3 regions of the Mesorhizobium sp. M1403 genome follow, and region 3 is predicted to be linked to each of the others. Evidence: predicted binding sites of a transcription regulator. Region 3 holds the regulator's gene; each other region holds the start of a gene.
What was found. Region 3 encodes LexA, which represses DNA repair genes until DNA is damaged. Its sites were predicted from a motif close to TGTTCNNNNTGTGTTCNG; they were not measured.
Positions count from the first base shown of each region.

Region 1 (9,627 bases), 200 kb from region 3:
TCTGGTCATCGGCGTGATCTCGATCCCTAGGGAAAATCCAAAGATCCCGCAATGGGAGATGTTCTTGTCCGGCGGCATGGCTGCGATGAACCTGCTGCTTGCCGCCAATGCGCTGGGCTACGGTACCAACATGATCAGCAACTGGTATTCCGACGTGCCAGAGGGCAGGGCGATCCTCGGTCTGGCGCCGCATGAGCGGGTCGTCGGTTTTGTCCATATCGGCTCCTATCAGGGGCCAGCGCCGGAGCGGCCACGGCCCGATCCGGCAAAGCTCTACGCCGACTATTCGGGGCCGTGGGTGGGATAATTTTCGACCCGGAACCAGACCCTAAGCGTCAAGCCCCGCTGCCCTGGCTCGCGCCAGGAGCCGCTCGGCGAGCTTGAGATGCGGCCGGTCGTACATCTTGCCGTCGATGCCGACGACGCCGGGGTTTCCCGCCGCCTTGAATGCCTCGACGATCGCCAGCGAATTTTTCACCGCTTGCGCCGAAGGCGTGAAGGCGGCGTTGATGACCGGCACCTGCGCCGGATGGATCGCCATCTTGCCGGTGAAGCCGTCGCTCTCGGCCTCGGCGCATTCGGCCTCGAAGCCGGCCATGTCGCGAAAATCCGGAAAGACGGTGTCGATCGCCGCGACTTCCGCGGCATTCGCCGCAAGCAGGGTCATGGTGCGGGCGAAGCGGAATACATCCGTGTAGCGGCCATTCGCGTCGCGCGTCGAGCGCGCGCCGATTGCCGCCGACAAATCTTCCGCGCCCCAGGTGACGCCGACAAGCCGCGCGCTTGCCTTGGCGTAGGTCACGGCGGCCAGAACGCCGGCGGCCGTTTCTGTGATGATCGGCAGGATCTTTATCGCGCCATCCGGCAGGCCGCTTTCAGCTTCGTGCACCCTGAGCTTGGCCGAGAGATGCTGGACATCCAGTCCGCTGTTCGACTTAGGCAGCATGATGCCGTCGGGCTTCACTGGCACGAGCGCCGCCAGATCGTCGTCGGTCAGTCCGGTCGAAAGGTCATTGACGCGCACATAGATCGCGGAGTTGGTTCGGTGCCTGTGCCCGGCGAGGAAACGCGCCGCTGTGTCGCGCGCCAGCCCCTTGTTTTGCGAGGCAATCGAGTCCTCGAGATCGACGATGACCATGTCGGCGCCCGCGCCAAAGCCCTTCTCCAGCTTCTTTTCCGAATCGCCGGGAACGAAGAGCAGGGAACGCATCGGCTATGCCTTTTTCATCATCATGGCTTGCCTCGTGCATCTGGCAACCAGCACGTCGTTCTGGTTATAAGCGCGGTGCTCGAACTCGACGATACCGCGGTCCTGTTTCGACCTGGAATCGCGCACCGAAACCACCGTGGTCTCGACGCGAATCGTGTCGCCATGGAAGACGGGGTGCGGAAACACCGTCTCCTTCATGCCGAGATTAGCGATGGTGGTGCCGACGGTGATGTCGTTGACCGAGATGCCGATCATCAGGCCAAGCGTGAACAGCGAATTGACCAGGGGCTTGCCCCATTCGCTCTTGGCGGCGAAGTCGAAATCGATGTGCAGCGGTTGCGGGTTCAGCGTCATCACCGAAAACAGCATGTTGTCGCTTTCGGTCACGGTCTTGCGCAGCGTGTGCTTGAACACATGGCCGACAACGAACTCCTCAAGGTAAAGGCCGGCCATGGTCTGTCTCCTCCACTGCTTAAGGGTTGATAGGCGTTGCATACCGGGCTCGCAAGCCAGTTAACGAACATGGTGAACCGTTCGTAAACCATTTGTGCCTACGGTCTCGACAGGCGCCAGAAGCGTTCTGGCAAAGGGCGTAAGCAGGCGACATGGTCGTTTCGCATTTCCTGAAATGGATCCACACGGCAAAGGTGTCGGAGCGTGCTGCGGCGGCAAGCGCGCTGGCTCGCGCCTATGTCGACTCGGACCTGCCTTTCGAGGACCGCTGCGCTGCCGAGGCGGCGCTGACGTTGCTGCTCGATGACGCATCGTCGAAGGTGCGGCTGGCGATCGCCGACGCGCTTTCCATGAGCCATCATGCGCCGCCGCAGATCGTCAGCGCGCTGGCTTCGGACCAGCCCGAGGTGGCCGCTTTGGTACTGGCGCGCTCGCCGCTGCTTACCGATTCCGACCTGATTGATCGGGTTGCCGGCGGCCAGAAAGCGACGCAGAAGGTGATCGCCGACCGGCCGCGCGTCTCGATGTCGGTTGCGGCAGCGATCGCCGAGGTCGGTGAGCCGGAAGCCTGCACCACGCTGCTCGCCAATAGCGGCGCCGACATCGCATCCGTCAGCTTTCGCCGCATGGCCGAGCGTCACGGCCATCTGCCTCTGGTGCGCGAGGCGCTGATCGCCGACATCCGGCTGCCCGCCGACTGCCGGCATATGCTGCTGGTCAAGCTAGGGGAGATGCTCAAGGGGTCGCCATTGGTGCTGGCGCTGATGGGCGTCGCCAGGGCCGAGCGCATCACGCGCGATGCTTGCGTCAAGGCTTCGGTGACACTGATCGAAGGCACGCGGGCGGAGGAACATACCGCACTTGTCGAACATCTGCGCCTGCGCGGCGACCTGACCGCAAGCTTCGTCATCCGCACCATCGCGCACGGCAAGGTCGACTTCTTTGGTTCGGCGCTGGTCGCGCTCAGCCAGCAGCCCGAGCAACGGGTGAGGGCGCTGCTGGCCAGCGGGCATGACATAGCGTTGCAGGCACTGTTCCGCAGCGCCGGGCTTGCCGCCGCCACCCACGCCATCATCCTGCGCGCGCTGAAGGTCTGGCGTGAGGTCGCCAATGGCAAACGCCTCGCCGGCGTCCAGGAAGTCAGCTGGCTGATGCTGAAGGAATTGGGCGGACAGTCCGCCGAAGGCGATCTCGCCAGGCTGGTCAAATCGATCCATCTCGATGCGCTGCGCGAGAACGCACGCGGGCACGCGCTGGCGATCGCGGCTGCTTAAAGCAATTCCAGGAAAAGCGTGAAACGGTTTTCCGACTTGCGTCAAAATAAAAAACTGAGCGGTTCGGCGTTTCCGTGAAACGCTGAACCGTTCCAGGCCTCATCCTTCGCGAAAAATCCGGAAAAGTCTTGCGCACAGTGACAGCCGCCGTCCGCGGCTCGCCTAGCAGAAGACGCTCAGATATCCAGCACTTCCGTCGCGGCGAATTCCGCGCGTTCCTGGATGAAGCGGAAGCGGGCCTCGGGCTTGGTGCCCATCAATGCGTCGACCGCATCCTTGGTCGCCGCCTCGGCGTCGATGACGTCCACCCTGAGCAGCGTGCGCTTTCTCGGGTCCATGGTGGTTTCTTTGAGCTGGGCGGCCATCATTTCGCCCAGCCCCTTGAAGCGGCCGATTTCGACTTTGCCGCGCCCGGTGAATTCGGTGCGCAGAAGTTCGTCCTTGTGCGCATCGTCGCGGGCATAGGCGACCTTGCCGCCTTGCCGGATCGAGTAGAGCGGCGGCACCGCCAGATAGAGATGGCCGCCGCGGACCAGGCTCGGCATCTCCTGGTAGAAGAAGGTGATCAGCAGCGAAGCGATATGGGCGCCATCGACGTCGGCGTCGGTCATGATGATGACCCGGTCGTAACGCAGGTCCTCGTCGCGGTATCTCGAGCGCGTGCCGCAGCCCAAGGCCTGGATCAGGTCGGATATCTGCTGGTTGCCGGCCAGCTTGTCGTTGCCGGCGCTGGCGACGTTGAGGATCTTGCCGCGCAGGGGCAGCACCGCCTGGCTGGCGCGGTCGCGCGCCTGCTTCGCCGAGCCACCGGCCGAATCGCCCTCGACGATGAAAAGTTCGGCACCGGCGGCGGCATTCTGCGTGCAGTCGGCGAGCTTGCCGGGCAGGCGCAGCTTGCGCACCGCGCTCTTGCGCGACACTTCCTTTTCCTGGCGGCGGCGCACCCGCTCGTCGGCACGCGCGATCACCCATTCGAGCAGTTTCGAAGCTTCCTGCGGATTGTCGGCCAGCCAATGGTCGAACGGGTCGCGGATGGCGCTTTCGACGATGCGGATCGCCTCGATCGTCGCCAGCCTGTCCTTGGTCTGGCCGACGAATTCCGGCTCGCGGATGAACACCGACAGCATGCCCGCCGCCGAGATCATCACATCTTCGGATGTGACGATCGAAGCGCGCTTGTTGCCGACCAGGTCGGCATAGGCGCGCAAGCCGCGCGTCAGAACGTTGCGGAAGCCGGCCTCGTGCGTGCCGCCTTCGGCTGTCGGAATGGTGTTGCAATAGGAATTTATAAAACCGTCGCCGCCGAACCAGGTCACCGCCCATTCGAGCGAGCCGTGACCGCCCTGCTTCTCGCTCTTGCCGGCGAACATTTCACGGGTCACCTGGAATTCGTCGCCGAGCGAGGCTTTCAGATAGTCCTTGAGGCCGCCCGGAAAATGGAATTCTGCCTTGGCCGGCGTCGTGTCCTTTTCCTTGATCAGCGAGGGATCGCAGGTCCAGCGGATTTCGACACCGCCGAACAGATAGGCTTTTGACCGCGCCATGCGGTAGAGCCGCGCCGGCTCGAACGCAGCACCCTTGCCGAAAATCTGCTCGTCTGGATGGAAGCGGATCTTCGTGCCGCGCCGGTTGTGCACCTCGCCGAGCTGCTCCAGGCCGGTCACCGGAACGCCTCGCGAGAAGCGCTGGCGATAGAGCTTGCGCCCAATCGCAACCTCGACCTCGAGATGGTCGGACAGCGCGTTGACCACGGAAACGCCGACACCGTGCAGGCCTCCCGAGGTCTCGTAGACCTTGCTGTCGAACTTGCCGCCTGAATGCAGCGTGGTCATGATGAGTTCGAGCGCCGGCTTCTTGAATTTCGGGTGCGGATCGACCGGAATGCCGCGGCCGTTGTCGGTTACAGACAGGTATCCGTCGGCGGAAAGCTCGACATCGATGAAGGTAGCATGGCCGGCGACCGCCTCGTCCATCGAATTGTCGATGACCTCGGCGAACAGATGGTGCATCGCCTTGTCGTCGGTGCCGCCAATGTACATGCCCGGGCGGCGGCGCACCGGCTCCAGCCCCTCCAGCACCTCGATATCGGCGGCACTATAGCTCTCGCTGGCATCGCGGGGCGCCGGCCGCTTCGCCGCCTGCACCAGCGGGTCGGCCGGGCGCGCGGCGCGAGCCGGTTGCGGCTGCTTGCCCAAATTGCCGAAAAGATCGTTATTGTCGTCCATGCCGGTCCTGGATTCCGATGCTGCGAATCACCACCCGATACTGCCACGCTTTTTGCGGGCAGGCGACGGAGGTTCCTGTTACGTTCGAGGATAGAGCCTCTTACTGCAAAACCATTCGACAACCAAGCGGCGGAAATGGGGTCGAAGCTTGGAGCATCGACGCTTTGTAAACCTTGTCCGAAGGTTACGCCGCAAGGTTGGCTGAAAAACGATATCCGCGGACTGTCGCTGACCTAGAATGCAGCGAAACCCTCAAGAGGCTGTCGCTTAAGCATGTTGGATTACAGTTCGCTCCTGCTCGCAGCGGCGCTGTCGGGCACGTGCCTCAGCATCACCATGTTTGCGATCTGGTTCACCGCGCCACAGGCACGCTTTGTGCTGACGGTGGCGTGCGGCATTCTCGTGCTCGTCGCACATGTGGTCTTGTTTTGGCATTACACAAGAGATCCAAGCCCCTGGCTTTGCCAGATCGTGCTTGCTCTTCTCAGCCTCGGCTTCCTGATTATCTGCCTGTCGGCCATGCAATATCTCAGCATGCGCGACTATAGGCGCGCCATCTTGCCGACCTTGGCTGCGATGGCTGTTTGCGCGGGCGCGACGTATCTCGGGTTTGATGGTGTCGGCTTCATTGTCACCTATGCGACGGTAACGGCGCTACTCTCGCTTATCGGGGCGATGTTCTGGATTGAGGGTGGTCATGATCGCCGGATATTGCTGGTCGTATCGTTCCTGAGCGGCGTCTGTGCGCTGTCGTTCGGACTTTGCGGCGCGGTCCTGCTGGTCAAGGGCCAGTGGGTGCTCGGCGTAGCACCGGACAATTGGGCCGAGCGGGTGAATTCCGTCGTAGCCGTCGCCTGCATGACCGGGCTTGGCGCATTAACGCTCTCCCTGCACCATTTGCAGGCGCAGATCGAATTGAAGGCCGAGACGATGACCGATCCATTGACCGGGCTGATGAACCGGCGGGCGTTAACGGCACTCTACGGCGAGCGGGTCTTCGGTCCGTTTATGTCCGTCGCCATGTTCGACCTCGACCATTTCAAAAGGACGAACGACGTATTCGGTCATCCGGTCGGCGACCAGGTCCTGCGCCGCTTTGCCGCCGTCATCAGGAAATACGCCAGAACCGGCGTCGACGCCTTCCGGCTGGGCGGCGAGGAATTCGTGCTCGTCATGTCGCGGATGACGGAAGAAAAAGCCTATGACATTGCGAGCAAGATCAGCGTCGCCTTCGGTACGGAAGTCGTGGCCACCCAGCTTGGTCCGTTGCGAAGCACAGTCAGCGGCGGCATCGGCTTTGGTGGGACGAGCGGCACCGGTCTCGATGATGTGCTGGCCGAAGCCGACGCCGCGCTCTATGCGGCAAAGCGCGCCGGGCGAAATCGCGTCATCGCCCGGGACAGGGCGAGCAAGGCCGACGGGCCGGCCTTGCGTTCTGCCTGATTGAGGCTTCTATCTTCTTGTTAGACCATGATCTTGTCCGAAAACCGGATTCCACTCTTCGGGATCATGGTCTACTCCGCCGCACCCAGATATTCCGACAGCGGCGGGCAGGAGCAGACCAGGTTGCGGTCGCCAGCGACGTTGTCGATGCGTGACACCGGTGGCCAGTATTTTGTCGCCGTATCGGCATCGCCGGCGGGGTAGGCCGCTTCCAGGCGCGAATAGGGATGGGTCCACTGGCCGGCCAACGCCTCGGCGGCGGTATGTGGCGCATTGACCAGAGGATTGTCGGCCAAGGGCCATTCGCCCTTCGCCACCTTGGCTGCCTCGCCGGCTATGGCGATCATGGCTTCGCAGAAACGATCCAGCTCGCGCTTGGGCTCGGATTCGGTCGGCTCGACCATCAGCGTGCCGGCCACCGGGAACGACATGGTCGGCGCGTGGAAGCCATAGTCGATCAGCCGCTTGGCGATATCGTCGACGCTGATGCCGGCGCTGTCCTTGAGCACGCGGGTGTCGAGGATGCATTCATGCGCAACGCGTCCGTTGCGCCCCTTGTAAAGCAGGGGGAAATGCTCGCCAAGCCGCGTCGCCACGTAGTTGGCGGAGATGATCGCCGTCTCGGTCGCCTGCTTCAGGCCGGAAGCGCCCATCATGCGGATATACATCCAGGTGATCGGCAGGATCGAGGCGCTGCCGAACGGTGCCGCCGCCACGGCATGGGCCGAGCCTTCGGTGACGTGGCCGGGCAGATATGGCTTCAGATGCGCCTTGACGCCGATCGGGCCGACGCCGGGGCCGCCGCCGCCATGTGGAATGCAGAAGGTCTTGTGCAGGTTCATGTGGCAGACATCGGCACCGATATCGCCGGGACGGGCGAGGCCGACCAGAGCGTTGAGATTGGCGCCGTCGAAATAGACCTGGCCGCCATGGCTGTGGACGAGCGCACAGAGGTCGCGCGCGCCTTCCTCGAAAACACCATGCGTCGAAGGATAGGTGAACATCAGCGCCGCGAGGTCTTTTGCATGCTCGGCCGCCTTGGCCTGCAAGTCTTCCATGTCGATATTGCCGTCCTCGGTGCAGCGCACGACGACGACACTCATGCCGGCCATGGCCGCACTTGCCGGATTGGTGCCATGCGCCGAGGACGGGATCAGGCAGACGGTGCGATGGCCTTCGCCACGCGACAAATGATAGCCGCGAATGGCGAGCAGCCCTGCATATTCGCCCTGGCTGCCGGCATTGGGCTGCAGGGTCACCGCGTCGAAGCCGGTGATCTCCGCCAGCCAGCCTTCCAGCTCGTCGATCATGGCGCGATAGCCTACCGAATGGCTCGCCGGGGCAAAGGGATGCAGGTTGGCGACATCGGGCCAGCTTACCGGCATCATTTCGGCGGCGGCGTTGAGCTTCATGGTGCAGGAGCCGAGCGGGATCATGGCGCGGTCGAGCGCCAGGTCCTTGTCGGACAGCCGGCGCAAGAAGCGCATCATGTCGGTTTCCGAGTGGTTTTCGCGGAAGACGGGCTGGGTGAGGAACTCCTTGCCGCGCGGTTTTCCTGGCATGGAACTGCCGGCGGCAACGCCGGCCTTGGCGCCGAAAAGTGCTGCGATCGCCTCCAGATCGGCCTCGGTGGAGGTCTCGTCAAAGCTGATGCCGACATGGTCGGCGTCGATGACACGCAGCAGCCGGCCGGTCTTCTCGGCGGCGGCGGCAAGTGCGGCGGCTCTGCCCTTCACTTCCACGGTCACCGTGTCGAAGCGGCTTCCGCCGAGCACCGAAACGCCTGCTGCCTTGAGGCCGGCAGCCAGGCGGTTGGCCAGCGTGTGGACGCGGCCGGCAATCGCCTGCAGCCCGGCAGGGCCATGCCAGATCGCATAGGCCGTCGCCATGTTGGCGAGCAGCGCCTGTGCGGTGCAGATGTTGGAGGTCGCCTTGTCGCGGCGGATATGCTGCTCGCGTGTCTGCAAGGCCAGGCGATATCCGGGACGGCCCTTGCTGTCCGTCGACTGGCCAACGAGCCGGCCGGGCATCAGCCGCGTCAGCCTGTCGGACACCGCGCAATAGGCGGCGTGCGGCCCGCCAAAGCCCATCGGCACGCCAAAACGCTGCATCGGGCCGACGGCGATGTCGGCGCCAAGCCTGGCTGGCGCGTCGGTCAGCGTCAGGCCCAACGGATCGGCAATGAAGACGACCAGCGCGCCGGCAGCGCGGGCCTTGTCGATCGCTGCCTTGTGATTGCCATAGACGCCGAATGTATCGGGCCAGGAGACCAGCAGGGCGGCGGTGTTGTCGTCGATCACCTCGCCGTCGACCTCGATGCCGAGCGGTTCGGCGCGGGTGCGAACGACGTCCAGCGTCTGCGGGTGCGGCGTGCCGGCCAGTGCCACCTTGGTGCGCTTGTCGCGATGATGGCGCAGCGCAATGCCGACCGCTTCGGCCACCGCCGTCGCCTCGTCGAGCAGCGAGGCCGACGCCACCGGCAAGCCGGTCAGCTCGGTGACCAGCGTCTGGAAGTTGAACAGCATTTCCAGCCGGCCCTGGCTGATCTCGGCTTGGTAAGGCGTGTAAGCCGTATACCAGGCCGGGTTCTCGAACAGGTTGCGCTGGATCACCGGCGGCACGTGGACGCCATGATAGCCGGTACCGATGAAGCTCTTCAGCACCGTGTTCTTTGCCATCGTCGCCGCGAGCTCGGTCAGCGCTTCCGCTTCGCTTGCAGCGGCGGGCAAGGCCAATGGACGGTCGAGCCGGATCGACTTCGGCACTGCCTGGCTGATCAGCGTCTCGACCGAGGGAACGCCGATCGTGGCCAGCATGGCTCTGACGTCTTGGAGGCCCGGGCCGATATGGCGAGCCGAGAAGGGGTAGGGTGCTGCGGTCATCTTGCTGGTCCTGCTATCAACCAATATGGGCTTTGTAAGCGGCTTCATCGAGGAGGCCGTCGAGCTGGCTCTCATTGGCCAGCTTCATCTTCCACAGCCAGCCGTCGCCGGTTGCCGCCGAATTGACGAGCGAAGGATCG
Region 1 covers NZ_JAMYKY010000001.1:449,762-459,388, forward strand. Annotated here, with positions in the region: gene NKH01_RS02320 (nitroreductase family protein) at 1-307, shown strand, start outside; gene NKH01_RS02325 (HpcH/HpaI aldolase/citrate lyase family protein) at 329-1,210, opposite strand; gene NKH01_RS02330 (MaoC family dehydratase) at 1,214-1,663, opposite strand; gene NKH01_RS02335 (DUF2336 domain-containing protein) at 1,816-2,937, shown strand; gene parE (DNA topoisomerase IV subunit B) at 3,114-5,162, opposite strand; gene NKH01_RS02345 (GGDEF domain-containing protein) at 5,436-6,605, shown strand; gene gcvP (aminomethyl-transferring glycine dehydrogenase) at 6,677-9,487, opposite strand; gene gcvH (glycine cleavage system protein GcvH) at 9,504-9,627, opposite strand, start outside.
Region 1: a site for LexA is predicted at 5,233-5,250, ahead of parE (DNA topoisomerase IV subunit B). Genes of this name have one in related genera too.

Region 2 (9,627 bases), on a different contig from region 3:
GCGCGGCTTCGTGCTGGTTGAATGGGCGGGCGAGGAGGTCATCCAGATCCGCGACTTCCGCTATGCGCCGTGGTGCCTGGTCGATGCGGAAATCAGGGCCGTGGAGAGGTGAGCAGAAGGCTGGAAATGGTGCGGAAATGGCGCGCGAAGGCGACATGGCCAAGGTTGCGCCACCGGACAAGTCTGCCATCGCCTCGATCACTAAGCTGAAGGGCTCCGCCCCCGATTTCGGGGACCGGTATCGTCGCGAAGAGGATCTACGGCCTACACCCGTCATGCTCGATACAGAGCGGTGCCAGCTTTCGGATCAGGCAGCCTCCTCCTGGGTGACCCAAACGCAAATTGTCACACGGCAGCAAGTTCTTAGACTGGTTCCGGTTCTCTGGAACCGGTAACCCGCTCTAACTATCTGTTTTGCCGCATTTATGCGGACGCCAAATGATTCCATTTGGCTGCAAAATGCGCTAGCCGATACGCACGCGGCGCGTCACCTGGCCATTGCTTTCCCAGTATGTGTGTTTCTTGGCAATCAAGGGATCGTCCATCGCCGGTTGAATTTGTCCCGTGGTGCTGACCGCGCGCGAGGTCACCGTGTGTTCTCCAGGAGAGGGATTTGCCCAATCCAGGGACCAAATTTTCCAGGCGTGTTCTGCCTCCTCACTGTGGTCAATGGTCGCTGGTGCCCAAGGCCCCTGATCGATTTGCACTTCGACCCGTTCGATCGGCGCCCCCCAGGCTGCTCCAATGATGGAGTAATCTGAATCTTTCCGGGTAACCTTCGCGGGCGCGGACTTTATCAGCGCTCGCCCGACCGAAGTCTCGGCCCATACGGTCTGGCCGTTATGGTCCTCCTCCCGGATGGTGACATAGTCACGGGCCATCAGAAGGCTCATGAACCGCGTATCGCGAACCTCGATGCGTTTTAGCCACTTGACGTTGGCGATCCCGTACCAGCCTGGAGCAATGAGCCGTACCGGGAAGCCATTGGCCGCCGGCAAGGCGGCTCCATTCATTTCATAGCAGAGGAGATTGTCGGGGTTCATCGCGTCGGCGAGCGACATGCTACGAGCGAAGTTCTGCTTCATTTTTACGTCGCGTATCGGGATCTCGCCTGTGTCGGTACCGAAAAAGACGACCTCGATGCCCTTCTCCAGAACACCGGCTTCCTCGAGGATCGGGGCGAGCGGCGTCCCTGCCCAACGGGCATTGCCGATGCCGCCGGTGAAAAAGGGAAACCCGTGATTGCCCGAGCACTCCACTGTGAAAACGACCTCCTGCCGCGGTCGCGCCCTGATGTCGGCGAGCGTTAACTCCAAGGGCTTCTTGACCAGGCCTCCGATCTCCATCGACCATGTCTTCTCGTCGATCGTTGGTCGGTTGAAATGCGAGATGCTGAAGAACTTGTCGTTTGGCGTTATCCAGCTGTCCAAATCCTCCCAGACAAGCTGCTTCTGGATACCTACCGGATCGGGATTTTCGGCCGGCTGATCCAGCCACCGAATCACTTCCTCGCTCGGCCGTGTTGGAAAAGCGTAAGCCCGACGCGAGGTATAGAGAGCAGCAATTGCGGCAAGAGCCGCGCTTCCTTGAACAAGAAGTTCTCTGCGCTGAAAATCAGGCATGTTGTTTACCTCCCAGTTGATCCGGAACGGGCTGCAACGTGCCTTAGGCCGTAGCCTGATCACGGATAGGCGACACAATGTGAGGTCTGCCCATCCGGAAGTATCCGGATAGGTCAGACAATCACCGACGCAAGTCAGGCATGTGAAGCGTTGGACGAAACTCTGGCTCGCGTTTCGCATGCCAAGAGTGCGCCTTTGAGAAGGAAGTGTCCACAACTTGGACGGGACATGATGATGATTGCGGCATTCCATGCCGATTTCCGGTCCTGCCAAATCCTTGCTGCTCGGATCGCTGCCGAACGCCCCTTCTGGGGTCATTTCCGAACCTTGGCGGGTTGCGCTCGGAAACGCTTGTTTCGACCCACGTCTGCCGTTCCGATATCGCCCGCCATCTCCGGGGGGTATGTTCACCCAAATTCGACAAGAAACCGCATTGGCCTGCCGCCTCTTGTCGCGATCACTCTTGGCGCCACAGGATGGCGGCACGGCCGGCGCAGGTGTATGATGATGGTCTAATACTTCGCATCAGGGAGGACAGCATGACGTCTTGGGAAATCAAGGGACGGGAACTCGTCAATTGCACCTGCGAATATGGCTGCAACTGTCAATTCAATGCGCTGCCCGACAAGGGCCACTGCCATGCGGTGGCGGGCATCCAGATCGATGAAGGTCATCATGGCGAGACCGCCCTCGACGGCCTCCGGATCGCGGCGATCTTCAAATGGCCTGGCGCCATCCACGAAGGCCACGGTGAAGCCATCGCTTTCGTCGACGAGAGCGCAACCGACCGGCAGCGTGACGCGCTGCTGCGCATCATGACCGGCCAGGACACCGACCCGTTCGCAACGATGTTCGCCGTTTACGCCTCAACCGTGACAAAAATGAATGATCCGGTTTTCACCAAGATCGATCTCGACCTCGATATCGACGGCCGCAGGGGCCGCATCTTCGTCAAGGACTACATCGAAACGGTCGGCGAACCGATTCGCAACAAGGTGACGGGCGCGGACTCGCGCGCTCAGATCGTGTTGCCGAACGGCTTCGAATATGCGGTCGCCGAGATCGGCAGCGCTTCAAGCACAACCAGCGGGCCGGTTCAGGTGAATATGAAGGACAGTTACGGCCAGTTCGCCCGGCTGCATCTCAACAATCACGGGGTGGTGCGAGCCTGACGCGCCGCATGGACGGTGGGTCGCCACTGGAACGGCTGCTCAGACGCGACCGCGTCATCACGATTGCGGGCGTGGCGGCGCTGTGCCTGCTGGGCTGGCTTTATATCGTCGCCGGTGCAGGGCTCGGCATGAATGCGTGGGAGATGACGAGGGTCGCGCTATTCCCCCACCAGCAAACCGCCGACATGACCTCCGATATGTCTGGCATGGATATGTCTGGCATGGACATGAGCGGGATGGACATGAGCGCGATGGCCGTGGCGACCGAACCGCGGGTTTGGGGGGCCGCGATCTGGGCGCTGATGATTGCGATGTGGTGGGTCATGATGGTTGCGATGATGTCCCCGAGTGCGGCGCCGACTATCCTGCTCTATGCGCGCGTGCATCGCCATGCGCTCGCACAGGGCCAGATCCAGGACAAGCTCGCGCCCACCGGCGTATTCATGGCAGGCTATCTCCTGGTCTGGCTGGGGTTCTCCGTCGCGGCAGCTGCGTTGCATTGGCTGCTCGAACGCGAGGCATTCGTTACCGCGGCGACGATGAGTTCGCAGAGCCGCTGGCTTTCAGGCATCGTCCTGATCGCCGCGGGCCTGTATCAGCTCTCGCCGCTCAAGAACGCCTGCCTGTCGCATTGCAGGAAGCCGACGGCGTTCCTTTCCCGCCACTGGCGTCCCCACACACTTGGCGCGCTGCGTTTGGGCGCGCTGCACGGGGCGTTCTGTGTCGGATGCTGCTGGATGCTGATGGCGTTATTGTTCGTGGGTGGCATCATGAACCTGGTGTGGGTTGCCGGGCTCGCCATTCTGGTGCTGGTTGAAAAGGCGTTTCCTGCCGGCCAGTGGGTCGGCCGGGCAGCCGGCATCGCCCTGATCGCCTGGGGCACCGCAACGCTTTTGGTGTGACGGCCACGCAAAGTGCATCGCACCGCCCCAGCCCGGCCGGCTCACAACGCGTCGGGGCGGACCGGCGGTGACGTCAAGCTTACGCAGGCATTCAGGCGTCGAGGAACTTTGAATCCTGGCGTCCGTTTATCCGAATGTCGGGTATGAAGGGCTCCGCCATGAATGTCGGCGACGAAAGGACTGTATCCGTTTGGGCGAGAACCGAAGTCGCGCCTGATGCGGTTCCGCTCGAGCGGAGTGAACAGGTCGATGTCGTGGTCGTCGGATCTGGCATTGTCGGACTGTCGGTCGCCTACGAACTGGCCATCGCCGGGCAAAAGGTGGCGGTGCTCGATCGCGGCCGGATCGGAAGCGGCATGACGGCCCGCACCACCGCGCACCTGTCATCGATCTGCGATGACTATTTTTCGGAACTGATCAAATTGCGCGGCGAGGAACTGGCGCGGATTTACTATCAAAGCCAGTCGGCCGCTATTGACCGTATCCAATCGATCCTGGAGGCGGAGGGTATCGCGTGTGATTTCCGCCGCCTCGACGGTTTTCTGTTTCCGGCGTCGGGCAGGAAGGAATCCGTCATCGAGCGCGAACTGGACGCCGCTCTGAAGATCGGTGTCGGCGTCGAGAAAACCGCAGGCGTGCCGTTTGCAGGCTTTTCGGATGCACCGATCCTTCGCTACGCCAATCAGGCGACATTCCACCCGCTCAAATATCTCCGCGGGCTGGCTGCCGGCATCCGCGCGCACGGCGGCGCGCTTTATGCGGAGACCATCGTCGACAAGGTTGAGGAGACCGACAGCGGCGTGCGCGTAAGCACGGTCTCGGGCTTTGCCGTGTCTGCCAAATCGGCCGTTGTCGCCACCAACTCGCCGATCAACGATCGGGTCGCGCTCCATACCAAGCAAGCGCCCTATCGGACCTACGCGATGTCGTTCGAGATCGCGCGCGACGTTTTGCCGGATGCACTCTATTGGGACACGCTGGACCCCTATCACTACGTCCGTCTGCAGCCTGGCGAAGGCAAGACCGACTTTCTGATCGTCGGTGGTGAAGACCATAAGACAGGGCAGGCCGACGACGCCGACCACCGCTTCACGGCCCTGGCGGCCTGGATCAAAAAATTGGTGCCCGATGTCGGCGCGGAAGCCAATCGATGGTCCGGGCAGGTGATGGAGACGGTCGACTATGCCGGGTTCATCGGCCGCAATCCCGGTGATCGGCGAGTCTTCGTTGCTACCGGCGATTCCGGCCAGGGCATCACCCATGGGGTCGTGGCAGGCCTGTTGATTTCGGACCTGATTCTGAAGGGGGAAAGCCCCTGGCGGGAACTTTACGAACCCTCTCGCAAGACGGTACGGGCGATCGCCGATTATCTAGCGGAGAATGCGACAGCGATCAGGAGTTTTGCCGAGTATGTCGCGCCTGGTGAAATCGATTCCGCCGACAAGCTGCGGCCGGGGCAGGGCGCCATCGTCCGCGAAGGTCTTACCAAAGTCGCGGCCTTTCGCGACGAGGACGGCACGCTCTACAAACGCTCGGCCGCATGTACCCATGTCGGCTGCCATGTCCATTGGAACTCGCTGGAACGCTGCTGGGACTGCCCCTGCCACGGCTCGCATTTTGCCGTCGATGGCACGGCTTTGAACGGGCCGGCCGTATCGCCCCTGGCTCCTGCCGGATAATCTTTTTTCGCCCCGGCCGCGCAGCTCACAATTCCTTTTCGGCGAGCTCGCGAAACGCGTCGGGAACGGACCGCGACAGTCCGAGCGCGACCGAGGCGTAGCCGACCGCCTCCCAGCCGAAGCGGTCGCGGATCTTGTCGACGGCGCGATCTGCGGTCCAGCGCGCCGCGCCCTTCCTGGTGCCGGGGCGGCGGCGGTCGTCGGCGAGCCCGAGCGGCAGTTCCAGTTGCAGGCCGGCATGCTGCTCCAGATGCGAGACAGCGATCGCCAGCAGCGAGATTGTCTTTTCGTGCGGATGGTCGATGAGCACCTTGCGCACCAGCGCCTCGGCGATCTCGGCCAGCATGGCGGTTGCCGATATCGGCTGGTCGAGCGTGATCGAGCGCGTCACCGAGCGCAGGTCGGCAAAGCGGACGCGAACCGTCACCGTGCGGCCGGGGCGGGATTTCGCCCGCAATCTTGTGGCGACCCTATCGGCCAGATGCAGCAGCGCAGGCACGAAGACCTGCTCCTCGGCCGGTTTTCGGCCGAGCGCCGATTGCGCGCCGGCCGAGCGCGCCCGGCGCTGCGTCTCCAGCTTGCGCGGATCGCGGTTCCACGCCAGCGCGTTGAGTTTTTCTCCCGCCGCCGGCCCGAGCAGGCGCTCCAGCGCGCCATCGTTGGTCTTCGCCAGCTCGCCGATGGTGTTGACGCCGATGCCGGCCAGCCGCTCCCTGGTGACCGGGCCGACACCCCACATCAGCTCGACCGGCAGGTGGTGCAGGAACTCCAGCTCGTGGCGCGGATCGACCACCACCAGCCCGTCGGGTTTTGCGACCTGTGAGGCGATCTTGGCCAGATGCTTGGTGCGGGCTACGCCGACCGAGATCGGCAGGCCGAGCTCTGCCCGCACGCGGTGGCGGATCTTGCCGGCGATCTCGGCCGGCGAGCCGAACAGGTGGGTGCAGCCGGCGACGTCGGCAAAGGCCTCGTCGATGGAAATTCGCTCGACCACCGGCGTGAAATCGCCCAGCACCTTGATCGCTGCATCGCCCAGCCGCTGATAGTCCTTGAAATGGCCGCCGACGAAAATGAGTTGCGGGCAGAGTTCCCGCGCCCGCCGTCCCGGCATGCCGCCGCGCACGCCGAACGCCTTGGCTTCATAGGATGCGGCGAGCACTACCCCGCCGCCGACGGCAATCGGCTTGCCGCGCAAGGCCGGGTCGAGCAGTTGTTCGACCGAGGCATAGAAGGCATCCAGATCCGCGTGGAGGATGTTGGCTTCCATCCGGCCCGTTCGCCCGCGGCGGTTCAAACGCCGCATCATCTCGAGTTGTGATGAGAACATAAAGAGAACATTGTGGGCGGATTGTCAAGCAGGGCGAAGGCTGCCGCCGATGACGGGCGGACGGCAATGTTCAGCCGCGCAGCCGATCGCGGGCCTGCATCAGCGCGAATCCCAACAGGTTCTCGCCGCGCCACAGCAGCGGGTTCACCGCCCTCTCGTCATCCGCCGCAAGGCCGATGCCCCACACCCGGTCGACGGGGCTCGCCTCGACCAGCACCTGATCATGCGTCGACAGCAGATATTCGCGCAGCGCCGCGTTCTGGCGGAACTTCTGAAGGCTCCCTTCGGTGACGATGCGATATTTGTCGGCATCCCATTTGGCTCCATCGAAGCCGGCCACCTGCCGGCCAAGCTGCTTTGCCTGCTTGGGGCTCGTCGCCTTGAGGATTTGCGTTGCCGCCTGAGCATCACCGAACAGGCGGGCCTTCTCGGCCATCATCCAGTGTTCCGCCGTCGGATAGCTCAGGCCATCGACGGTAAAGGGCGCATGCCACCACTGGCTGAAGCACGACGTGGTTATGCGGCCGTCCTTGGACGGCTGATGGCCCCAGAAGAACAGGAACTTCTGCCGGGGCTTTGCACGAAAGGTTTTTTCAAGCCAGGTTCGGTCGTAAATCATCGATGGGATGGAGCAGGGCGAAAGGCCGGCTTGTCAATGCTCCGTCCAGAGTGGGCCGGCGAAGAAAGACCAGTCGGCGCCGAATGCGATGAAATGCTGACCTACAATCCCATCTTGTAGCCGAGATGGCTGGCGGTGAAACCGAGGCGCTCGTAGAAGGTGTGCGCTTCCCGTCGACTGTTGTCCGTGGTGAGCTGAATGAGGCTGCAGCCGCGCGAACGGCACGCTTCAATCGCCCATTCGATCATCAGCTTGCCGACGCCGCGAGAGCGCCATTGCCGGGCGACGCGAACGCCTTCGATCTGGCCGCGCCAGGCGCCTTTCCTCGAAATGCCTGGAAGGAAGCTGAGTTGCAGCGTTCCGACCAATTGCCCGGCCTCGACGGCCACGGCCAGCAACTGGTTGGGATCGGCATCGATCGCGCTGAAGGCATCGAGATAGGATGGCGCGAGCGGCGTGGACGGGTCTTCCCGGTCTGCGCCGAGCGCATCGTCGGCAAGCATTGCAACGATCGCCGGCAGGTCGGGCGCCTGGGCACGACGGAATTCGATCTCGCTCATCGCGCGGAGACATACGGCGCAGTGTTGGCGATCGCAATATCCGTTTTGACTGCAAGGGGGGCGCGCGTCTTCAGGCGGCCTCCAACGCCCAGAGGCGATAGCCGTAGCGGCGGAAGAAGCGGGCGAAGAGGCGCTGTTGCCTGGCGAGGGCGAGGTCGGCGCTGCGCCTTTCCTGTCGCCAGTGCGGCATGTTGCGGAACATCGACAGGAAGCGGGCGGCGTCCTCGATCGCCTCCTTGGCCGACTGCGCCGGGCGGATCGCCGCCAGGAACAAAGCGCGGCTCGGCTTCATCCGGTCGATCGCCGCCTTGCGCTGGCGATGCCCCTGGCGCGCCGTGCGGATGCCGTCCTGGCGGATGGCCGCGAAGGCGGCAAGCATGGCCGGGCTGTCGCCGGCATAACCGCAGGCCTGGGCGAACCGGGCGAGGTCCATCGTCACTCCCTTGCATTCGGTGGACGGAGCGGCCGCGGCTGCGCCGATTCCAGCTTGTATAGAATATAAGCATAACTCAAATAAGTCAACAAGTGAAACTTTCATGTTGGTGTAAGCGGAACCGACTCGACTCCGCCTCGAAAACCGATAATGATGTGAACAAAGCAGGAACAACGATGGGGATGGCCATGGCATTAGCGGGCAAGGAAGCGACGATCGCCGATGTCGTCTCGATTGCCGTCGAGTGCATCGATTGCGGCCGCAACAGGTGGTGGAAGCCGGCCGAGCTCAAGCGGCATGGGGTGATGCCGGAGACACCGCTATCAGCACTTTCGGGGCGCCTGATCTGCAAGGCCTGCCGGGCCGACGGACTGCCGGGCGCCGCCGTTTCGATCCAGGCCGCCTTCATCGACGACCGGCAGCGGGCCCGCGCCGAGGCGCGCCTGCTCAATGGTCGAGAGTTGGAGCAATCGAGGCGGGCTTGAGGGGGGAGGGCGTGCTGCTCTTCCCTTCTCCCCTTGTGGGAGAAGGTGGCCGAGCGAAGCCCGGTCGGATGAGGGGTGTTGGACGGATCGCTACCTTGATGGCGTAAGTGCTTAAAATCGCTTCTACATTTCCTCCGCCGCGTTCCTTCCAGCACCCCTCATCCGGCTCGGCGCTGTGCGCCGATCCACCTTCTCCCACAAGGGGAGAAGGCAACAAGCCTCAATACCCCAGCAGTTCCTTGAGCGGGATGACGCGGAAGACGTTCTTGATCGCGTAGCGGTTGAAGGTCAGCGTCTTCGGCGGATTGTATTGCTCGACGATCAGCTCGGCGGCGGTGCGCTTGACCAGCTTCTTGATGAAGGCCTTGCCGTTTTGCTCGTTCTCCTCGGGCAGCGTCTCGATCACCACATGGTCGCCGGGCACGGCCTCGCGGCCGCCGCAATAGATCATCTCGCCGGGCTCGTAGCGCGGCACCATCGAATCGCTCAGCACGTGCAGCGCAAACACGTTGCGCAGATGCCGGATCCCCGGCGGCCGCTGGACATAGCCGGCCGGCTGGCCGTTGAAGGTGAAGTCGCCATCGTCGCCGCCGACGGCGGTGCCGAGAAGCTGGATGTCCATCGGCCCGGCGGGCAGGGGGCCGAGATCGGTGACGATCTCGGCATCGGCAACCGGCCCGGCATCTTCGAGGAAGACGACCTCGCCCTTGCCGAGCGCCACCGGGTCGACGCGCAGGAAGGCGGCGGTCTTCAAAAGGTTCTCGGTCTTGGGCAGGTTGCGCCCGGTTTCCCAATTGCCGACGGCAGCGACGTCGGTGTCGTTGTGCT
Region 2 covers NZ_JAMYKY010000015.1:85,653-95,279, forward strand. Annotated here, with positions in the region: gene NKH01_RS22420 (sigma-70 family RNA polymerase sigma factor) at 1-112, shown strand, start outside; gene NKH01_RS22425 (sulfite oxidase) at 465-1,622, opposite strand; gene NKH01_RS22430 (DUF1326 domain-containing protein) at 2,162-2,794, shown strand; gene NKH01_RS22435 (DUF2182 domain-containing protein) at 2,803-3,696, shown strand; gene NKH01_RS22440 (FAD-dependent oxidoreductase) at 3,855-5,375, shown strand; gene dinB (DNA polymerase IV) at 5,401-6,642, opposite strand; gene ybiA (riboflavin biosynthesis intermediates N-glycosidase) at 6,773-7,321, opposite strand; gene NKH01_RS22455 (GNAT family N-acetyltransferase) at 7,423-7,881, opposite strand; gene NKH01_RS22460 (hypothetical protein) at 7,952-8,314, opposite strand; gene NKH01_RS22465 (hypothetical protein) at 8,503-8,799, shown strand; gene NKH01_RS22470 (XRE family transcriptional regulator) at 9,020-9,627, opposite strand, start outside.
Region 2: a site for LexA is predicted at 6,695-6,712, ahead of dinB (DNA polymerase IV). Genes of this name have one in related genera too.

Region 3 (9,627 bases):
TGAGAGCCTGATGCGTCAACAGGACGTGGCCGCTGCAACGCGCCTGCTTTTGACGGGCAAGGCGCCGGCAGAGGCGATCTGAGGATGGCGGCCGCCCTCACCCATCTTGGCGCGCGCGGCGAAGCCAACATGGTCGATGTCGGCGACAAGGCTGAGACGGTGCGCACGGCAGTCGCGGAGGGCTTCGTGTCGATGCGGCCCGAGACGCTGGACATGATCCTCGCCGGCGATGCCAAGAAGGGCGACGTGCTCGGTACCGCGCGTATCGCCGGCATCATGGCGGCCAAGAAGACGCATGAACTGATCCCGCTCTGCCATCCACTGCTGCTGACCAGGATATCTGTCGATATCGAGCCGGACGCAGCTTTGCCCGGCCTGAAGGTCACAGCATTGACCCGCGTCACCGGCAAAACCGGCGTTGAGATGGAGGCCCTGAGCGCCGTCTCGGTCGCTTGCCTGACCATCTACGACATGGCCAAGGCGGTCGACCGCGCCATGGTCATCTCCGGCATCAGGCTGGTTGAAAAGACCGGCGGCAAATCCGGCGACTACAAGATCACCGAAGATGGGGTCACCGAGGCAGGCCGCTGATGGCGCTGGTCCCAGTTGCTGAGGCGCTCGAGCGCCTGTTGGACGGCGCAGCTGCACTGCAGGGCGAACGCGTCGCGCTGCTGGATGCCGCCGACCGCGTGCTGGCGGAGCCGGTTGTGGCGCTCCGCACCCAGCCGCCGTTCAACGCCTCCGCCATGGACGGCTATGCCGTGCGGGCGGCTGATATCGCGTCCTTACCAGCAAAGCTTTCGGTGGTCGGCATGGCGCCGGCCGGAAGCGGCTTTGCCGGGACGGTGCAGCAGGGGCAGGCCGTCCGTATCTTCACCGGCGCGCCGCTTCCCGAAGGCGCCGACACCATCGTCATCCAGGAGAACGTCCGCGATCTCGGCCGCGGTGTCGTCGAAGTGACGGAGCCGACGGTGCAGGGGCGAAACATCCGCCGCCTCGGGCTCGATTTCGCCAAAGGCGACGTCCTGCTGCACAAAGGCCGCCTGCTCGACCCGGCGGCCTTGTCGCTGGCGGCATCGGCCAACCACCCCGAGGTCGGCGTGGTCAAAAGGCCGTTGGTCGCCATCATCGCCACCGGCGACGAATTGCTGCCGCCGGGCAGCGAGCTTGGCCCCGACCAGATCATCTCCTCCAACGCCTATGGTGTCGCCGCCGCCGCACAGTCGGTCGGTGCGCGAGTGCTCGACCTTGGCATCGCGCCGGACCGCAGGGAGGCGATCGCTGCGCTGGTGGAAAAGGCCGTGAAGGCTGGCGCGAACGTCATCGTCACGCTGGGCGGTGCCTCGGTCGGTGACCACGATTTCGTCCATGACGTGCTGACCGGGCAAGGCATGACTCTCGATTTCTGGAAGATCGCCATGCGGCCGGGCAAGCCGCTGATGTTCGGGCGGCTGGGCGACATTCGCTGCATCGGCTTGCCCGGCAATCCGGTGGCGAGCCTGGTCTGCACCCAGCTCTTCCTGAAGCCGCTGCTGGCGCGGCTCGGCGGCCGCGCCTTTCAGCAGGATATGCGTGAGGCACGGCTCGGCGCTGCCATGCCGGCCAACGATCTCAGGCAAGATTATGTGCGGGCTGTTGTCACAGACGACGCCGGTACGCTCGTGGCGACGCCGTTCGGCATCCAGGACTCCTCGATGCTGAAAATGCTGGCCGATGCCAACGGGCTGATCGTCCGTGCGCCGTTCACGCCCGCCGCGGCGGCGGGCGCCGCCTGCGACGTGCTGATGCTACGCTGAACCTGCCTCACTCCGAGATCAAGGTCCGGGTCAGCGGATGGTCTGGATCGGCCAAACCGTCGATGATGTTGAAATGATGCCGGTCAGGCTCGACTACCGAGCTGGTCGCGGCACCCAGGCCGATCCAGATATTGGCCAGCAACGCGCTCTGGCGCAGGAATTCGGCGCGCTCGCTGCCGCCGGCCCAGCAGGTCAGGCGGGCCTTGTCCATCGGGCGCAGCAGCACCGGGCTTTCGATCTGCGCCTCCGCCTCATCGATCGCCAGCGTCTCGTTCATGCCGGTGCGCATGATCGGTCGCAAATCGTGCACACCCGAAATCGACACCACATGACGGACGCGCCGGACCACTTCGGGCGCCAGCGGCGTCGTCGCCGTTATCATCTGGCTAACAAGATGGCCGCCGGCCGAGTGTCCGGTCAACATCAGCGGCCCTGCGACCATCGCCGCCGCCTTGCCGATCGCCGCGCCGACTTCCTTGACGATGCCGCCAATGCGTATCTGCGGACAGAGCGTGTAGGACGGCATCGCCACAGCATAGCCGCGATCAACAGCGCCAGCGGCAAGATGCGACCAGAAACTCTTGTCGAATGCCATCCAGTAGCCGCCATGGACGAACACCACGAGCCCCTTGGGCTTGGTGGCCGGCAGGAAAAGATCGAGCCGGTTGCGTGGGTTTTCGCCATAGGCGATGTCGAGCCGCGCCCTGCCCTCGGTCGAAAGCACGTCGCGAAAAACCCCCGCGGGCTCGACCCAGGCCGCCGGCCAGCGATCGCTGCCGGCTATGTTGGCGCCATTGGCATAGGCGTTGTCCCAATCGGCAATGTGACGTTCGAACACCCTGCGCCCTCCCCTTGGCAATATGGCCTTGCCGCGTAGCCGTGAGCATCGCGCGGCGCGTCGTCGCCAGCCTCACGATGCCAGCTCTCGCATCAATCTCAAGTGACAGCCGCCTTGATGGCGAAGCGCGCATCCTTCCACGCACCGGTGCGCAGGATGTCCACAAGCACTTCGACGGCCTGCCAGACATCGGCATAGCCGACATAGAGCGGGGTGAAGCCGAAGCGCATGGTCGATGGCGCGCGAAAATCGCCGATCACGCCACGTTCGATCAGCGCGCGCATGATCTGGTAGCCATGCTCGTGCATGAATGAAATCTGGCTGCCGCGTTTTTCCCCGTCGCGCGTGCTTTCGAGCGTTAGCCCGTAAGTGCCGCACTTTGCCTCGACAAGCTCGATGAACAGATCGGCCAGCGCGATGCTCTTCTTGCGCACCGCCGTCATGTCGACATCGTTCCAGATGTCGAGCGCGCCCTTCAGCGTGCGCATCGACAGGACCGGCTGGGTGCCGCACAGAAACCGGCGGATGCCGGTGCCGGCCGCATAGCCTGGCTCGAAGGCGAAGGGCCGTGCATGGCCCCACCAGCCGGTGAGCGGCTGCTGGATGTCGGCAAGATGCCGCTCAGCCGCATAGATGAAGGCAGGCGCGCCCGGTCCGCCATTCAGATATTTGTAGGTGCAGCCAACGGCAAAATCGGCGTTTGCCTTGTCGAGCTCGACTGGCATCGCACCGGCGGTGTGGCAGAGATCCCAGACGATCATCGCCCCGGCTTCCTGGGCCCTGCGCGTCAGCGCCGGCATGTCGCGCAGTTCGCCCGACCTGTAGTTGACGTGGTTGACCAGCACCACGGCGGTGCCTTCGTCGATCAGCTCTTCGATGCTCGGCGCGTCGACCCCCGAGAGGCGAAGCAGCGTATCTTTTCGCGTCGAAACCACACCCTCAGCCATGTAGAGATCTGTCGGAAAACTGTCGCCCTCGGCGACGATGACCTGCCGCTCCGGCCGCATGGCCATGGCGGCGTGCAGCAGCTTGTAGATGTTGACCGATGTCGTGTCGCAGACCACCGTCTGGCCGGCCGCGGCACCGATCAGGCGCCCGAGCTGGTCGCCGAGTTCGAGCGGCATGTTGAACCAGCCGGCCGTGTTCCAGGCGCGGATGAGATCATGCGCCCATTCTTCGGTCGCTGCCTTGCTCAATTCATCGAAAGCTGCACGCGAAGCGGCCCCTAGCGAATTGCCGTCGAGATAGATCACTCCTTGCGGCAGCACAAAGCGGTCGCGCATCGCGCGCAGCGGATCTGCAGCATCCATCGCCCTTATGGCTACGAGATCGCGAATTCCTGTCATGATTTGTCTGCTCCCCCAAGATTCACCGCAACGCCGGACACGCATCGACGGCATCCATCGGTCACGAGCGGTTCTCCATTACCTGGTATCGCGCAGCAAGGCTCCACCGGCGACAAGTTGCCTGACCACGCGGTGGAAACCAGGAGCCAAGCCAACCCAAGGTTGGCGTTTTGACTTCGTTTCGTTCACGGCGCATTGACCAAACCGCACAGTCGATACGGCTTCAATTCCGTGCCCCTTTGCCGGCTGACGGCCGATACCAGTGCCGCCTTCTGGAAACCCAGAGGCCGCAAACGAAAGCAGAATCAAGGCGATGAGGCCCGCGGCGGTGAAAATGCAGCGTCCCGGTTGGCGAGTGGTATCGTTACCCGAGCCCTAACACATTCATTAAACTTTAAACAGTTGCGGAACACAACTGGAACAGATAGTGTTTGTTCTGGGTTTGTTTTTCTGATTCTGTTGGGGGTCGCTATGCTGACACGCAAACAACACGAACTGCTTATGTTCATCCACGAAAGGCTGAAGGAAAGCGGTATCCCGCCCTCCTTCGACGAGATGAAGGAAGCGCTCGACCTGGCTTCCAAATCGGGAATCCACCGGCTGATTACGGCGCTGGAGGAGCGCGGCTTCATTCGCCGTTTGCCCAACAGGGCCCGTGCGCTGGAGGTGCTGCGCCTGCCCGATTCGATCGCCCCCGGCCTCAATGCGGCACGCAAGTTCTCGCCGAGTGTCATCCAGGGCAGTCTTGGGCAAGGTCCTCGGCAAGGCAAGCCGACATCGTCGCGCGTCCCTGCAGCCGGCAATGACGACGATGTCGTCGCCGCCGTGTCTATCCCGGTGATGGGCCGCATCGCCGCTGGTGTGCCGATCGATGCCATCCAGCACCAGACGCATTCGATCTCGGTGCCGCCGGACATGATCATGGGCGGCGAGCATTATGCGCTCGAGGTCAAAGGCGATTCGATGATCGAGGCTGGCATTTTCGACGGCGACACGGTGATCATCCGCAATGCCGATACGGCGAGCCCTGGTGAGATCGTGGTGGCACTGGTCGACGAGGAGGAAGCGACGCTGAAGCGGTTCCGCCGCAAAGGCGCCTCGATCGCCCTGGAAGCGGCCAATCCGGCCTACGAGACGCGCATCTTCGGGCCAGACAGGGTCAAGGTACAAGGCAAGCTCGTCGGGTTGATCCGCCGCTACTGAGTAGCGCCCTTGGCGCTGGCTTTAGGCTTGTTGGCCTTGCGGTATGGCGGCAGGCCACGTGTCGCGCGTGAAAACTTCCGTTGCACGTGCCAGGGCCGGTATGATTTTTCGACGGCGAAGCGGATTTCGGCGCGTGTTGCCGCTTGTGGATCGAAATAGACGGCCGCACTTCCCGCGCGCGCCAGTTGCCGTTTGGTGACGACGAGGACCAGCCGGTCGTAGTAGCAGGGATTATGGGCGGTGGCGTCGTCGATGACGATCAAGCTGGCAAAGGCGCAGGCTGGCCGTGCAGTATCGCGGTCCTTGGCTTGCGCGATGATCGCGCCGGATGGATGCCTGGCAAGGCAGAGACCGTCCGTGCAAATGAACGGCATGCCCGGCGGTAGGGCGGCTGGATCGGCAATGTCGAATTGCGGATCGTTCTTTCCAGGTGTTTCCGGCGCGACGATAGCCTCTGATGTGAGCGCGCGTTTCCAGTTGTCGATGGTGAACTCATTCGGGCGTGCCCGGTTGACCGCGAGTTCACCGCTGCCGATCGGCAGCGCGACGAGCCGTGCGTCCTCCGAGATCAATACATCGGGTACGCGCGTCTGCGTTGTCGTTAGCAGGCCGGCGAGCGCAAAAGGAAGTGCCACGAGCCGCAACCAGGTCGTCGCCATGCTGGCAATGACGAGGGCGATCGTCACCAAAAGGACAGATCTCAGCGAAATCAGCCCGACCGCATCGATCGGCGAGCGCTCGGAGATCCACCCGGACAGGGCGATCATCGCCGTCAGCCCCTTGCCCATCACGTAGAGGAAAGGCCCATCCGCGCCGAACGGCATCGCCAGCGCACTGAGGACGGCGAAGGGCATGACGACCAGTGAGACGATCGGCATGATGGCCAGATTGGCGAACAGGCTGAGCGGCGCCACGCGCTGGAAATGCCATATGGCGAAAAGCGCCGTGGCGCTCCCTGCAATGATCGAGGTCATCGCCAGGCCGCCCATGCCCAGCAGGACCTTTCGAGCGGCAAAGCGTAGCGGCGACCGCCGGGGTGGCGGCGTGGTGGCCCTGCCGGCGCGGTAATCGGACCAGCCTGCATATGCGCCGACAAGGGCCGCCGTCGCGGCGAAGGACATCTGGAAGCTCGGACCGACCACCTCGTGCGGCGACACCAGAATGACCGCGATGGCCGAGATCGCCAGATTGCGCATGGTGAGCGCGGCCCGGTCGAAGAGCACGGCGATAAGCATCACCGCAAGCATGATGAAGCTGCGTTCGGCCGCCACCACAATGCCGGAAAAGACGAGGTAGGCCGCAATCGAAAAAAGCGCGGCGGCCGCGGCATATTTCTTGACCGGCCGTCGCGATGAGAAATCGGGAAACAGCGCAAAGGCGCCGCGTAGCAGCGCCATGATGGTGCCGGCGACCAACGCCATATGCAGCCCCGAGATGGAGATGATGTGGTAGATGCCGGTACGCCGCATCGCTTCGTTGACCTCGTCGGGAATGCCGGCGCGCACGCCGACGATCAGTGCAGCAGCAATCTCGCCCTCGGCGCCGCCGATGCGGCTGCGGATATGGTCGGCGATGGATTCGCGCGCGTCTTCGATCGCGGAAGAAAGCCGTGCGGCAAGCGGCATGCTGCCCGACGGCACGACTTTCGGATTGCCGAGAAAAAAGCCGCTGCCGCCGATACCGGCAAAATAGCTGTCGAAAGAGAAATCATAGCTGTCGGGTCGCACCGGGCCGGTCGGTGGCAGCAGCCGCACATAGCCGGCGATCTCGGAACCGGCGGTCAGCTCAGCCGGTATTTTCATCGCCGAAACGCGGACCCGTTCCGGCATGTAGCGCAGTGTCGGCCTGGCGGTTGAGATCACATCGATCGTCAGCCTGATGCGGCCGCTCGCCATGGGCTCGAACGATACGACGCGACCCGTGAGGCGCGTCGAGATTTCAGAACCGAGCATATGCGTTCCGACACGCCAGGTCTCGACCTTGGCGGCAAGCACGCCAAGCGCGCAGAGCAACGCCGCCATGAAGCACAGGCGGGTTCTGGGCCACGACCGCGAGGCGACGGCACAGAGGGCTGCCAAGGCGACGATTGCGATCGGCTGTGGAAAGGCCGGCTCCTCCGCCAGCGCAAAATATACGACCACCCCGCATGCGAGGAACACCGGCACCAGCAGGAAGGCGACCCCACGGTCGAGCTCCAGACCGGCCGCCGAGGTTACGCCGTTGCGGATACGGGACGGTGACGGGAGGCGGAAACGCCGGCGTAGGCGCACGATGGGCTCGGCCGCGGGCACGAGAACCGTTGCTGGGTCGCTCGCCGGCAGCGACGGGGCATCAAAGCGTGGAGCCGGCAGCAATGCCGGTGCCGGCAGGACAGGCACGGGCGCGGCAAACAGCAAGCGTTCGCTGACGCCGCTGCCAACGTCCTCGCCCTCGCCCGCACCACGGCCTCGCACAGCCATCGGGTCTGCCCCTTGCGCCCTCGACCTCCTATGCTACATGAACGCGCAACGCGCGAAAGTCCGCAACCCACTTCCTTCGCCTGCCTGAGAGTTCCATGCCCGACAAGGTCGTCACCCGTTTTGCCCCCTCGCCCACCGGCTATCTGCATATTGGCGGGGCGCGCACGGCGCTGTTCAACTGGCTGTATGCCAAGCACACAGCCGGCACGATGCTGCTGCGCATCGAGGACACCGACCGCGAGCGTTCCGCCGATGCGGCAACCGCGGCCATCCTCGACGGGCTTTCCTGGCTTGGCCTGACATGGGACGGTGAGCCGGTGTCGCAGTTCGAGCGTGCGCCGCGCCATCGCGAGGTGGCCGAGGAACTCGTTCGCATGGGCAAGGCCTATTATTGTTACGCGACGCCTGCCGAGTTGGAGGCAATGCGCGAGAGCGCACGAGCCAAGGGGCTGCCTCCCCGCTATGACGGCCGCTGGCGCGACCGCGACCCCTCCGAGGCGCCGGCCGGCGCCAAGGGGGCGATCCGCATCAAGGCGCCGACAGACGGCGAGACGGTTGTGCATGACCGCGTCCAGGGCGACGTGCGCTTTCCCAACAAGGATCTCGACGATTTCATTATTCTGCGCTCGGACGGCAACCCGACCTACATGCATGCCGTCGTCGTCGACGATCACGACATGGGCGTCACCCACATCATCCGCGGCGACGACCATTTGACCAACGCCGCCCGCCAGACGGTGATCTACCATGCCATGGGGTGGGAGGTGCCGTCGATGTCGCATATCCCGCTGATCCACGGTGCCGACGGCGCCAAGCTGTCGAAACGGCACGGTGCGCTCGGCGTCGAGGCCTATCGCGCCATGGGCTACCTGCCGGAGGCGCTGCTCAATTATCTGGCGAGGCTTGGCTGGAGCCACGGCGACGATGAGATCATGTCGATCGCCAACATGATCGCATGGTTCGACATTGGCGACGTCAACAAAGGCGCCGCCCGTTTCGACTTCGCCAAGCTCGAGGCGCTGAACGGCGTGCACATGCGCCGCATGAACGACGCGGCGCTGCTCGACATCTTCATCGCCACTCTGCCCTATCTCGACGGCGGTCCGGCGATCGCAGCTAGCCTCGACGACAGACGCAAGGCGCAATTGCTTGCCGCTTTGCCAGGCCTGAAGGAGCGCGCCAAGACGCTGGTCGAACTTGTTGAAGGGGCTGCATTCCTGTTCGTCGAGCGGCCGATGCCGGTCGACGAGAAGGCGGCGGCGCTGCTCAGCGGTGAGGCGCGCGCGATCCTGCGGGGCGCTCATGCGGCACTGGCCACGATTTCGGACTGGTCTGCCGCCTCGGCGGAAGCCGCGATCCGCGACTATGCGCAGGCCGGCGGCCACAAACTCGGCGCCGTGGCCCAACCTCTGCGCGCCGCGCTCACCGGCAAAAGCACCTCGCCCGGCGTCTTCGATGTGCTGGCCGTGCTTGGCCGCGAGGAAAGCCTGGCGCGGATTGCCGATCAAATCGATTAGGAAACTGGCCCAAGAAGATTGGCGTTGAAAGGTGTGTTTCGCAGTGCAACATTGGGTCTTGGCCTAATCTGGCGCGCAGATTCAATTGCGGGCGCAAATGTGCGTATTCCGATGCTTTTGACGTGTTGGGTTCAATGTTTTGCCGTTGCCGGCCTGAGGAAACAAAAAGGAGTTTGCTATGACCGAACCTGCGACAAAGATGGAATTTGGCGGCAAAACCCAGGCGTCGACGGCAAAACTGGAACTCGACGGCAAAACCCATGAATTCAAGATACGAAGTGGTTCGGTAGGACCTGATGTCATCGACATCGGTTCGCTCTACAGCACCACCGGCGTATTTACCTACGATCCCGGTTTTACGTCAACGGCGAGCTGCGAATCGGAAATCACCTTCATCGATGGCGATGCCGGTATTCTCTTGCACCGCGGCTACCCGATCGACCAGCTGGCCGAGCACGGCGACTTCCT
Region 3 covers NZ_JAMYKY010000001.1:654,319-663,945, reverse strand. Annotated here, with positions in the region: gene trpC (indole-3-glycerol phosphate synthase TrpC) at 1-82, shown strand, start outside; gene moaC (cyclic pyranopterin monophosphate synthase MoaC) at 85-591, shown strand; gene NKH01_RS03335 (molybdopterin molybdotransferase MoeA) at 591-1,796, shown strand; gene NKH01_RS03330 (hormone-sensitive lipase) at 1,804-2,634, opposite strand; gene kynU (kynureninase) at 2,733-3,980, opposite strand; gene lexA (transcriptional repressor LexA) at 4,452-5,183, shown strand; gene NKH01_RS03315 (ComEC/Rec2 family competence protein) at 5,177-7,642, opposite strand; gene gltX (glutamate--tRNA ligase) at 7,738-9,159, shown strand; gene gltA (citrate synthase) at 9,338-9,627, shown strand, end outside.